Regions from separate parts of the Paenibacillus sp. LX16 genome, predicted to be linked through region 1. Evidence: riboswitches for the same ligand, from Rfam matches in the RefSeq annotation. Region 1 holds a riboswitch; each other region holds the start of a gene.
The links. A riboswitch is a leader RNA that binds a small molecule or an ion and turns the genes downstream of it on or off. The one in region 1 is predicted to bind thiamine pyrophosphate.

Region 1 (3,282 bases):
ATGCCAAGCCTGCTGTACCTGCGAGCAGCAGGTTGGGTTCAACAGCTGCAAAGGCACCTAACACAGAGGTCAGCAGACAGCCTGCTCCGGTTACCTTCGTGAGGAGCGCGTCTCCGCCGCTTATCATTCGTGCTTCGGCTCCATCGGTGATGACGTCCTCTTTTCCAGTAATGACAACCATTGTATTGAGCGTTCGAACAGCCCGAATTGCCAGATCGACATGACCGCTGTCAGCACTGTCACCGGCATCTACGCCTTTAATCTCACGCGCTTCTCCGACAAGATGTGCGACTTCGGCTGCATTGCCCCGTACCAATGAGATTTTGACTTCACTCAGGATTCGCAGTGCTGATTCAGTTCTAAAGCTTGTTGCTCCCGCACCGACCGGATCCAGCAGGACCGGAACACCGTGTGCATTCGCCGATTGTCCAGCAATGATCATGGCATCCACCAGTTCGCGGTTCAGTGTACCGATGTTTAACACGACGGCGCCTGCTATTTTTGCCATATCTGCTACTTCCTCGGGTGCATAGGCCATCACCGGGGAGGCGCCCAATGCATACAGACCGTTGGCCGTAAAGTTGGTGACTACCACATTGGTCATATTGTGAACGAGGGGTTTGCTGTTTTGTACCTTCGTCAGGAGATCCGAATAACTTTTTTTCCATGTACTCATAATGATTATCCTCTCTATAGTTGATGGTTCAACAGGGCATTAAACGTACTTCACACATCGAATCGCCAGGCTGACTATTCCAAGACCGCTGCCTGCATCTGGACCGGCCATTCTTCCTGCTTATAAGCCATGTCCCAGAACTTATATTCCAGCTGGCAGCTCAGTATAAAATGCTCAATCATCCGCTCCCGCTCAGCAGCCGTTGCGTCTTCCGCCCAAGCATCTACACGTTCTCGGAACTTGAGTGTTGTATCATCAAGCTGGTCTCCATAGAAGCCAATCCATTCATAGAACGGATGAGACTCATCCGGCTTTACTTCATCCAGCAGCCTGCGACCAATCTCGGCATACGTCCACATACATGGCAGCAGCACAGCCAAGATCTCGCCCAGGTTGCCCTCATGCGCAACCGTCAGCATGTGACGGATATAGTGATGAGCCGACGGAGCGAGCGGATATCCCTGCAACTCTTCATAGGTCACCCCTGCGACAGCACAGAAATTTTGATGCGGATGAACCTCGCTGTGGAGAATAAAAGAGATTTGTTCATTTAATACAGCCATATCCTCCCGATTCGTGCATTTGGAGATTGCGATGCCGTATATCCGCATGTAGGCGTTCAAATATTCAAAGTCCTGTTTTACATAGTGAATCAGCTGTCCCCTTGTCAAACTTCCTTCAGCAATACCTCTCACAAAGGGGTGCTCAAAAATCGCTTGAAAAATGCCGTCCGCCTGCCGACGGAGTTCTTCTGTAAAACTCAATTTCCCCACCTCCATCAAATTGAAGAGCAAGAAGTCCTGTAAGAAAACAATTCCGGAACAACGCTAAAAAGCCGCCCCGGAAAAATGGGAGCGGCTTCAACAATAGGCCCAATACGCAAAAAAGCGTTTGAAACCTTATATACGAAGGCTCCACTTTCCTACGCTAGTACGAACTAGATCAGGTTCAAAGGGTCCAAGATACGTTCTTGTCTCAGCCATAGCGGCTCCCCTAGTGGACTTCTATTCTTTTGACTATTACTGTACATACGTTCATACGCTATGTCAAACATAGTGTGCAAAATATGAAATTTCCTCTAGTTAGGTGTTTTGGGCTTAGTGAGGGTGATGAATTACATTTTCCACTGCTTTGACCTTGGCATATTCCGGTTTCCACATTGCATCTCGTATAGCTTGTTCCACATTTGAAATGTGTGCCTGAGCTACCTGATCCTGAATCGCTGCTTTCGCTACCGCAACCGCAACAACGTACGAAACTTCGCGTAATTTTCCGATATGAGGGAGCAGCGCACCGCCAGGCGTATTCGAATCTACACCATTGGCAACAGCAACTGCTGCTGCTGTAAACATCGCAGGGGTAATCCTTTTGGCTTTAACCACAATCGCACCCAGACCCAGTCCCGGAAAAACAAAGGCATTGTTCGCCTGTCCAATCTCAAATTTCGTACCGTTATAGGTGACGGGCTCAAATGGACTTCCGGTTGCGATCAGTGCTTTGCCATCGGTCCACCGAATTAAATCCTCGGGTACTGCTTCTGCAAGGTTTGTAGGATTGGACATGGGCATAATGATCGGGCGTTCTACATGCTTCGCCATCTCCTTGATGATCTCTTCAGAAAAGGCACCTGCTACACCGGAAGTTCCAATCAATATTGTAGGCTTCACCTGACGGATGACCTCCAGCAGCGGTATTTTGCCGTCACCCGACCGGGTCCATGAGCTGACTTCATCCTTTTTGCGCACATACGGTTTCTGATACTCCAAAACGTCTTCCATATCTTCCGTTAACAGCCCGCGATAATCAAAGGCCCAAAAGGACTTGAATGAATCATCTGTGGAAAGGCCGTCCTCGATCATAGCACTCCGAATTTGATCAGCGTTACCGATCCCGGCAGCCCCTGGGCCGAAAACAAGTATTTTTTGCTCACGCAGCGGAGTCTTGGTGACACCCACCGCCGAAAGAATTGCAGCCAGGGTCACCGCTCCTGTACCTTGTATATCATCGTTGAAGGTGAGTATACTTTGACCGTATTTTCCTATAATATGGCGTGCATTTACGCTACCCACATCTTCCCAATGTAAAAGCGCCTTCGGGAATTGCGCTAACGTTTTGCTGATAAAAGTATCAATAAACTGGTTATAGGCTTCTCCGCGAACCCGTTTATGGCGGTTTCCGATGTACAGTGGATCATTCAGCAGCTTTTCATTATTCGTGCCTACATCCAGTACAATTGGCAGCACCCGCCCGGGATGAATGCCTGCCGCAGCCGTATACACTGCAAGCTTGCCAATAGCAATGTTAATCCCCCCGACACCCCAGTCCCCAATCCCCAAAATACTTTCGGAATCCGTCACGACGATCAGGTCCACATCCTCGCCGCTCAAACCGGAATTATAGAATGCTTGTCCAATACCGTTCGGATTATCTATCGACAAATATACGCCCCCAGGACGGTTGTACTCGTGACTGTATTCTTGAATCGCAGTTCCTACGGTCGGCGTATAGACTACGGGCAGCATTTCACTCAAATGATCGGTTAGCAGCCGGTAGTAGAGTACGACATTTCGGTTGTGAAGGTCGTTGAGAGAAGCATTTTTACGCAA
Region 2 (3,282 bases), 2.4 Mb from region 1:
GCCTGCCGATGCATATGAAATACTTCTTCCGCCCTTCCATCCACAATGATCTCCCCTTGAGCAGAAAGCACCACAATCCGGTCCACATCATGGACAATTTCATTAATTTTATGCTCTACGATCACCAGTGTCTGCTCTACCGAAATGTTGCGAATGGTATCCCATACCTGTGTAGTGCCTTCCTCGTCCAACAAAGCCGTGGGCTCATCCAGAAAAAGCACTTCTGGCTCCATAGCCAGCACAGACGCAATCGCCAGCCGCTGCTTCATTCCCTGTGACATGTTGCCAATGGGCATGTGTATATCATCCGTCGATAGACCAACCTGTATCAGCAGCTCGCGAATACGGGATTGCATCTGCTCCCGGGGAACCTGATTATTTTCCAACACAAAAGCCAGTTCCTCGTCTGCATATGACATACAGAACTGCGTATCAGGATCTTGAAATACAATACCTGAGACACTTGGAATTACAGCAGCATCGTATTTCATGGGCACTTCTATCGTGCGTGGAATCAGACCGCTTAACACTTGGAGCAGCGTTGATTTACCGCATCCACTCGGTCCCAGTAGCAGCAGCTTTTCCCCCTTGTGGACAGACAAAGACATATTGTGAAAAAGCAGCTCTTGCTCACCGGGGAATTTCAACCGTAGACGGGTGATCGAAGCCACCACATCTTCGGTTGCCCGGCTCATCAATCCAGCCCCTTATAATCTTGTTCCGTTGCAGGTCTCAAACTTCGTGTAACTCCGGTTACCTCCAATGCCTTAGCCAGATAGAACGCGAATACCCCGGCAATCACAATACTGCCAATCATCCGAAATCCAATATACAAAACATAGTTCCAGGTCGATAGCTGATCAATATACCCGTAGCTGAAGTCTAAAATCAGAGAAGTGACAGCCGCCCCGGCCGCAGCTAGCGAAGCAACCCCCAGGTTTGCGTTCCGATACAGAAAAGCCGCAAAAAACAGCTCCGCTCCCAAGCCTTGCAGCAGGCCATAGTACAAGGTGGACATCCCCCATTCGCTTCCCAAAAAAGCGCTGACCGTTGCCGCTGCCACCTCTGCCAAAATCGCAACACCCGGCTTGCGAATGATGAGATAAGCAAACGTGCCTGCCATAAACCACATGCCATACATCAGTTGCTCGGCGTGCAGACCCAATGGTTTCATCAAATCATAGGCAGGCCCCCATATTTTATAGACCAAACCGAACACAACAGCGATCACAATCGTGACCAAAATATCAGTCAGCTTCAACCCTTTGGACGCTCTTACAGTAGTATTCATTATTGCGTGCTCCCCTTTTTCCTATAATTGGCCTCTTGGCCATAAAAAAAAGCTTGTCTGGAGCTGAATCTCCAGGCAAGCTTTATGCGCAGTAAAAGGTGAAGCACCATACAAAACGTCATTCGTCGATATGCCTTATATAACCAGTAGTCTAAGCTATTACACTGATACCAAGCCAAAGCCAAGGTCAAAGCAAAATGCTAGGACATACATTTAATCTATCGACAACCGCAAAACAAGCGGCATTCCTGTATAGTGTTCTTGGTTTCTCTACGCTGGCATTACCCAGATCAGATTTCACGGTCAGTGGCAAGGGCCACCCTCTCAGCCTGACTTTCTCAAGCTCCCGACAATGCTTTTTAATTCACTATAATATATACCACATCTATGGCTTTGACAATCCTATAATCCGAAGAAACGTCTGGCCGTCTCCGTCGTCGCGATTTCAATCTCCATCATACTTCGGCCTGCACATTCGGCTACCGTAGCAGCAATATGAGCGAGATACATCGGCTCATTACGCCCCTCTTTGGGCTTCACGGGTAGATTACGCGGGGGCAAAAATGGAGCATCCGTTTCAATCATCAGACGGTCCAAGGGAATATCTCTGACTAGTTCACGCAGATGTTTGCCACGCCGTTCGTCGCAAATCCAGCCGGTGATCCCGATGTACAGTCCCATTTCTACATACGTATGCAATTCCTGTTCCGTGCCGGTAAAACAATGCACTACCGCTTTATCGACAAGCCCTTGATGCTCCCGCAGCATAGCGACAAAATCCTCATGCGCATCTCGTTCATGCAGAAATAACGGCATATTCAGCTCACCCACCAGTTGGATTTGCTCGCCAAACCATCGGCGCTGCACATCACGTGGCGAAAAATCACGGTTATAGTCCAATCCGCATTCCCCTATGGATACGACCTGCGGCTGACCCGCCAACTGGCGGAGCTGCTGAATCGTGTCTGCGCTGCAGTCTTTGGCATCATGGGGATGCACGCCAGCTGTCGCATACAGCTTGCCCGGATAACGTGCTGCATACTGAGAAGCCTCCCGACTGCTGCGGACACTGGTCCCGGTAATAATCAGCGGTGAAATCCCTACAGCCGCGGCTCTCTCTACCACCTGTTCCCGATCTGCATGAAACGAACGGTGCATCAAGTTCACACCAATATCAATTAACGGTGTACCCCTTTCCATCTCAATCCCTCCTTCGCTAACTACAATCTCGGATCAATCGGCTCCGATTCCAGCGATAGCGCGGCAAGGACGCATTCATGAATACGATCTACCGTATCCTTGCGGACAAAACGTTCCACGCCTTCCATACCTAGCGCTCCTTCCATCAGGGCATGACGTTCCTTTTTGTTCGTTCGACGCTGCTTCAGACGCTTTAAATTCTCAGGGGCAAGATAATCCATACCGTAAATGATGTGCAAATACTTCCGGCCTCTCACCTTGATTGCAGGCTGAATCATCTTGTCCCGATTTTTCATCAAAAAGCATTCTGGCTTGATCACAATCCCCTCATGACCATCCTCTGTCATCTCGTTCCACCAGCGAATGACCTCTTCCTCGCTTGCTTCGTCCGTGATCACGCGATACTCTGTCTCCATAAACAGGGAAGACAGCCCAGCCAGCTCCCGGTTTTGCTCCATATGCCAAATATGAGAATGGTCGAAAAAAGTCTTTCCACTGTGTGCCAGCGTATGGAACGGTGCGATACGAATTTCATCCAGACCGTCCACATCCCAGCAATATTTTTGAAAAGCCTCTTGAAACGTTACGGCATTCGCGTACTTCTGTTCCATTTCCCCCAACCAGTCTCCAACCTCTCGGCCTGCAACCTTCGCCTGCTTCAGCTTGTCTACCAGCTTACTGCGATCCAGCAGAGCTGCTTCACCCACATGCGCATACTGTGCAGCAATCAGTTCCCGAGCCTTGAGATTCCACGGTACAATTTCCGCATCCAGCAACACAAAATCCGTCTG
Region 3 (3,282 bases), 1.3 Mb from region 1:
AATTTCTAGGCAATCTCCATCTTTTAGTACTGCTTCATCATGATCTTCACGGGTCAATATATGCCGATTCAGCTCCACCACTACGGTTTTCACCTTTACATCAAGCTCATGTAGCAATTGATTCACATGAGTGATCCGATTAGAAAAGGTCATGCTCTGGCCGTTAATCGTCAGCTTCATAAGCTTTCCTCCTTGAGGAGCTCAGAAGAAAAACTACTTATCCCAAGTTCAGCCGCACCAGCCCCATTAAGCATAGCTGCCATCGCACGCCCGGTAGCATCACTCAGCAGGACACCGTTGCGATAATGCCCGACTGCAGCATATACGCCCTCGACCCCAGGAACAGCGCCTATAAAAGGGTGACCTGATGCAGCCTGTGGACGTAAGCCCGCCCAAGTGCGTATAAAAGAAGCTTCACGGACGCGCGGCAGCCAGGCAGAGGCACGTGCCAGCAACCCCTCCAAGCCTCCTACGGTCACTTCTTCGTCATATTGATGCGGAAGGCTCGTTGCCCCAATCCAAAGCTCGTTATTCTGTTTAGGCACGAGGTAAATATCATCAGCATAAATGGTGTATTCTAACGGGCGATCTTTCAAGGAGACCGCTACCGCTTCGCCCTTGACCGGATAAAGTGGATATTCAAACCCAACCTGCGCTAGCAATTTCATGCTATCCAAGCCTCCAGCAATAATGACCTGATCGCAGGAAAAAAAGCCACTATCTGTTCGAACACCGCAAACTCGACCATCCTGTATGACCAGTTGCTCTGCCTGTGTACCAGACCATACCGTTGCTCCCAGCACCGCAGCAGCACCTGCATAAGCACGGCAAAGCTGGACAGGAGCCACTTGTGTCTCCTTTGAGCGATATATTGCCCCGATCGCTTGTTCATCCAAACCTGGAATTCGTCGGGCCAATTCCCTCGCATCCCACCAGATAGGACAATCATCCTCTCGCGTTTTAGCAGCTTTCCAGCGTTTTTGGCCCTCAGTTTCCGTATGGAAAGGGGTCACAAATCCTTCTGTACGGAATTCCACCGAAATACCCGACAAACGCTCCAGATCACAGACAAGCTCAGGGAATGCATCTCGACTTCTGCGAGCAAATCGTGCCAGCTCAGAGTCGGTGAACTCTTCACTTTCCGCTGCCAGCATTCCAACCGCTGCTCCTGAGGCTCCCTCACCCGGGATCAATCGTTCCAGCATGATCGTACTTCTTCCCTCCTTGGCCACATGATAAGCAATGGAACTGCCGATGACACCTCCACCTATGACCAAGCATTCAGCATGTCCTATCGCTCTTGCCTCCGTGTGTATCTTTAGCATTTGTTTCGTGTCTCCTCTCCATAAACCATTCTGCTTCCAGCTTGCTTCTACTCTCGTTTTCTCGCTACAGGCTGTGAACTACAAGATCTGCCATTCGCCTATATTCCATCGCAGCTGCAACGGGCGATTCAGCCTCCCATATACCAGACATCACCGCAATTCCGCTTGCTCCGGCCATATAAAGCTCCGGGATATGGTGAGGTTGTATGCCGCCCAGCGCGATCACCGGAATGTTCGACAGCCTGCAAATATGTTCAAGCTGAGCTATACCCCGCGGTACAATACCAGGCTTACAATGGGTCTCATATACGTGACCATAAAGTACATAGTCCGCACCTGCCCGCTCGGCATTCTGCGCCTCCTCCAAGGAATGCACAGACACTCCACAGCGTGTACCCTTTGAAAGTAGGCTTTTCACATCCACAACAGGTAATCCATTAGCTGGTAGCTGGACGGCTCCAACCAAAGTAAGTAAAGCTACATCCACACGATCATTTACTACTATTTGTTGCAAAGGAACTTCCTGCTCCACCATGCTGCGAGTCAAAGAAAGCAATGCAGAGGCACCATTCTGTTTTAAACGTGCGTGTACATAATGAACATAAGGACAAATCACAGCAGCCACTTGGGCTGCTTGTGCAAAAGTGCCCTTTTCCATCGAAATTGCGTGTAATTCGATTTTGTCTTCACCTCACATTGGATTAAAGGATCTAAGCTTAGCCAGCCACGTCTACCAGCAGTAATGAAAGGGGATTGTATGTGAATCCGTCTACGGAAGCTCGAACAACTTAAAATGAACGAAACGCAAAAAAACCACTTCCCCAAGGAAGTGGTTTAACGAACGTCCAATAATCGAACGGACCATGATATCCGTATACGTGTATCGTCCCACGCACAAACAAAATAAAGACGGTGTTGCCTTGTTTGCACGGCGCTCACTTCCCTACGCTGGCATAACCCAGATCAGGTGCAAAGGGTCCGAAATCCATTTATTCCGTCTCAGCCGCATGGGCGGCTCCCCTAGTGTGACTATTTTATTGTATAAGCTAAAAATAGCTTAGCATATTTTCCTAATTCTGCAAACCCCACTTCGTGTGAAATATGCAGAACTGGATTTAACTGATTTTAGTTAACTTTACTTGACCATTCTTCCACATTCCACGTTTTGGTTACCCAATCCTCGTAAAAGTCCGGTTCGTGAGATACAAGCAATACGGTCCCTTTGTATTCCTTCAAGGCACGTTTCAGCTCATCCTTTGCTTTAACATCCAAGTGGTTGGTAGGCTCATCGAACAATACCCAGTTGCTTTCACGCATTAACAGTTTGCAAAGACGGACTTTAGCCTGTTCTCCACCACTAAGCGCTGATAGTGGACGCGTGATATGCTCATTTTTCAAACCGCAACGCGCCAAATGCGCTCGTACTTCATGCTGATTCAAATGCGGAAATTCATTCCATACATCGTCAATCGGTGTAATTTTCTCCGCCTTTACTTCCTGCTCAAAATAAGCGGGCTGCAAAAAATCACCTTGATAGGTTTTTCCACTGATTGGCGGAATTTTTCCCAATATGGTTTTGAGCAATGTCGATTTACCGACACCATTGTAGCCGACAATTGCAATCTTTTCGCCACGTTCAATCGTCATGGACATTTTAGGCAAAAGGGCATGTGTATAACCAATCTCAAAATCAATACCCTCAAATACCGTCTTTCCGCTTGCACGTGCCTCTTTGAATTGAAAGGTTGGTTTTGCGGCTTCTTCAGGCTTATCAATACGTTCGATCCGATCAAGCTGCTTTTCACGGCTCTTTGCTCGGCCTGAGGTAGAAGCACGCGCTTTATTACGCTGAATAAAATCTTCCTGTTTCTTAATAAAGTCCTGTTGCTTCTCATAAGCATCAATATGCTGAGCTTTGTTCAGATCCGCCATTTCAAGAAACTTTTCATAGTTAGCT

Region 2: it holds a riboswitch for thiamine pyrophosphate, as region 1 does, so the genes downstream of both, T3H97_RS04575 (ECF transporter S component) here and tenA (thiaminase II) in region 1, are expected to answer to the same signal.
Region 3: it holds a riboswitch for thiamine pyrophosphate, as region 1 does, so the genes downstream of both, T3H97_RS13975 (thiamine phosphate synthase) here and tenA (thiaminase II) in region 1, are expected to answer to the same signal.

Annotation. Positions count from the first base shown of each region.
Region 1 is NZ_CP141152.1:4,493,771-4,497,052, reverse strand. Features, by position in the region: gene thiM (hydroxyethylthiazole kinase) at 1-676, opposite strand, end outside; gene tenA (thiaminase II) at 751-1,440, opposite strand; TPP riboswitch at 1,579-1,681, opposite strand; gene T3H97_RS20050 (NAD-dependent malic enzyme) at 1,774-3,282, opposite strand, start outside.
Region 2 is NZ_CP141152.1:1,008,912-1,012,193, reverse strand. Features, by position in the region: gene T3H97_RS04580 (ABC transporter ATP-binding protein) at 1-695, opposite strand, end outside; gene T3H97_RS04575 (ECF transporter S component) at 695-1,291, opposite strand; TPP riboswitch at 1,541-1,650, opposite strand; gene T3H97_RS04570 (TatD family hydrolase) at 1,694-2,491, opposite strand; gene T3H97_RS04565 (polynucleotide kinase-phosphatase) at 2,512-3,282, opposite strand, start outside.
Region 3 is NZ_CP141152.1:3,203,458-3,206,739, forward strand. Features, by position in the region: gene thiS (sulfur carrier protein ThiS) at 1-180, opposite strand, end outside; gene thiO (glycine oxidase ThiO) at 177-1,325, opposite strand; gene T3H97_RS13975 (thiamine phosphate synthase) at 1,390-1,983, opposite strand; TPP riboswitch at 2,249-2,357, opposite strand; gene T3H97_RS13980 (ABC-F family ATP-binding cassette domain-containing protein) at 2,451-3,282, opposite strand, start outside.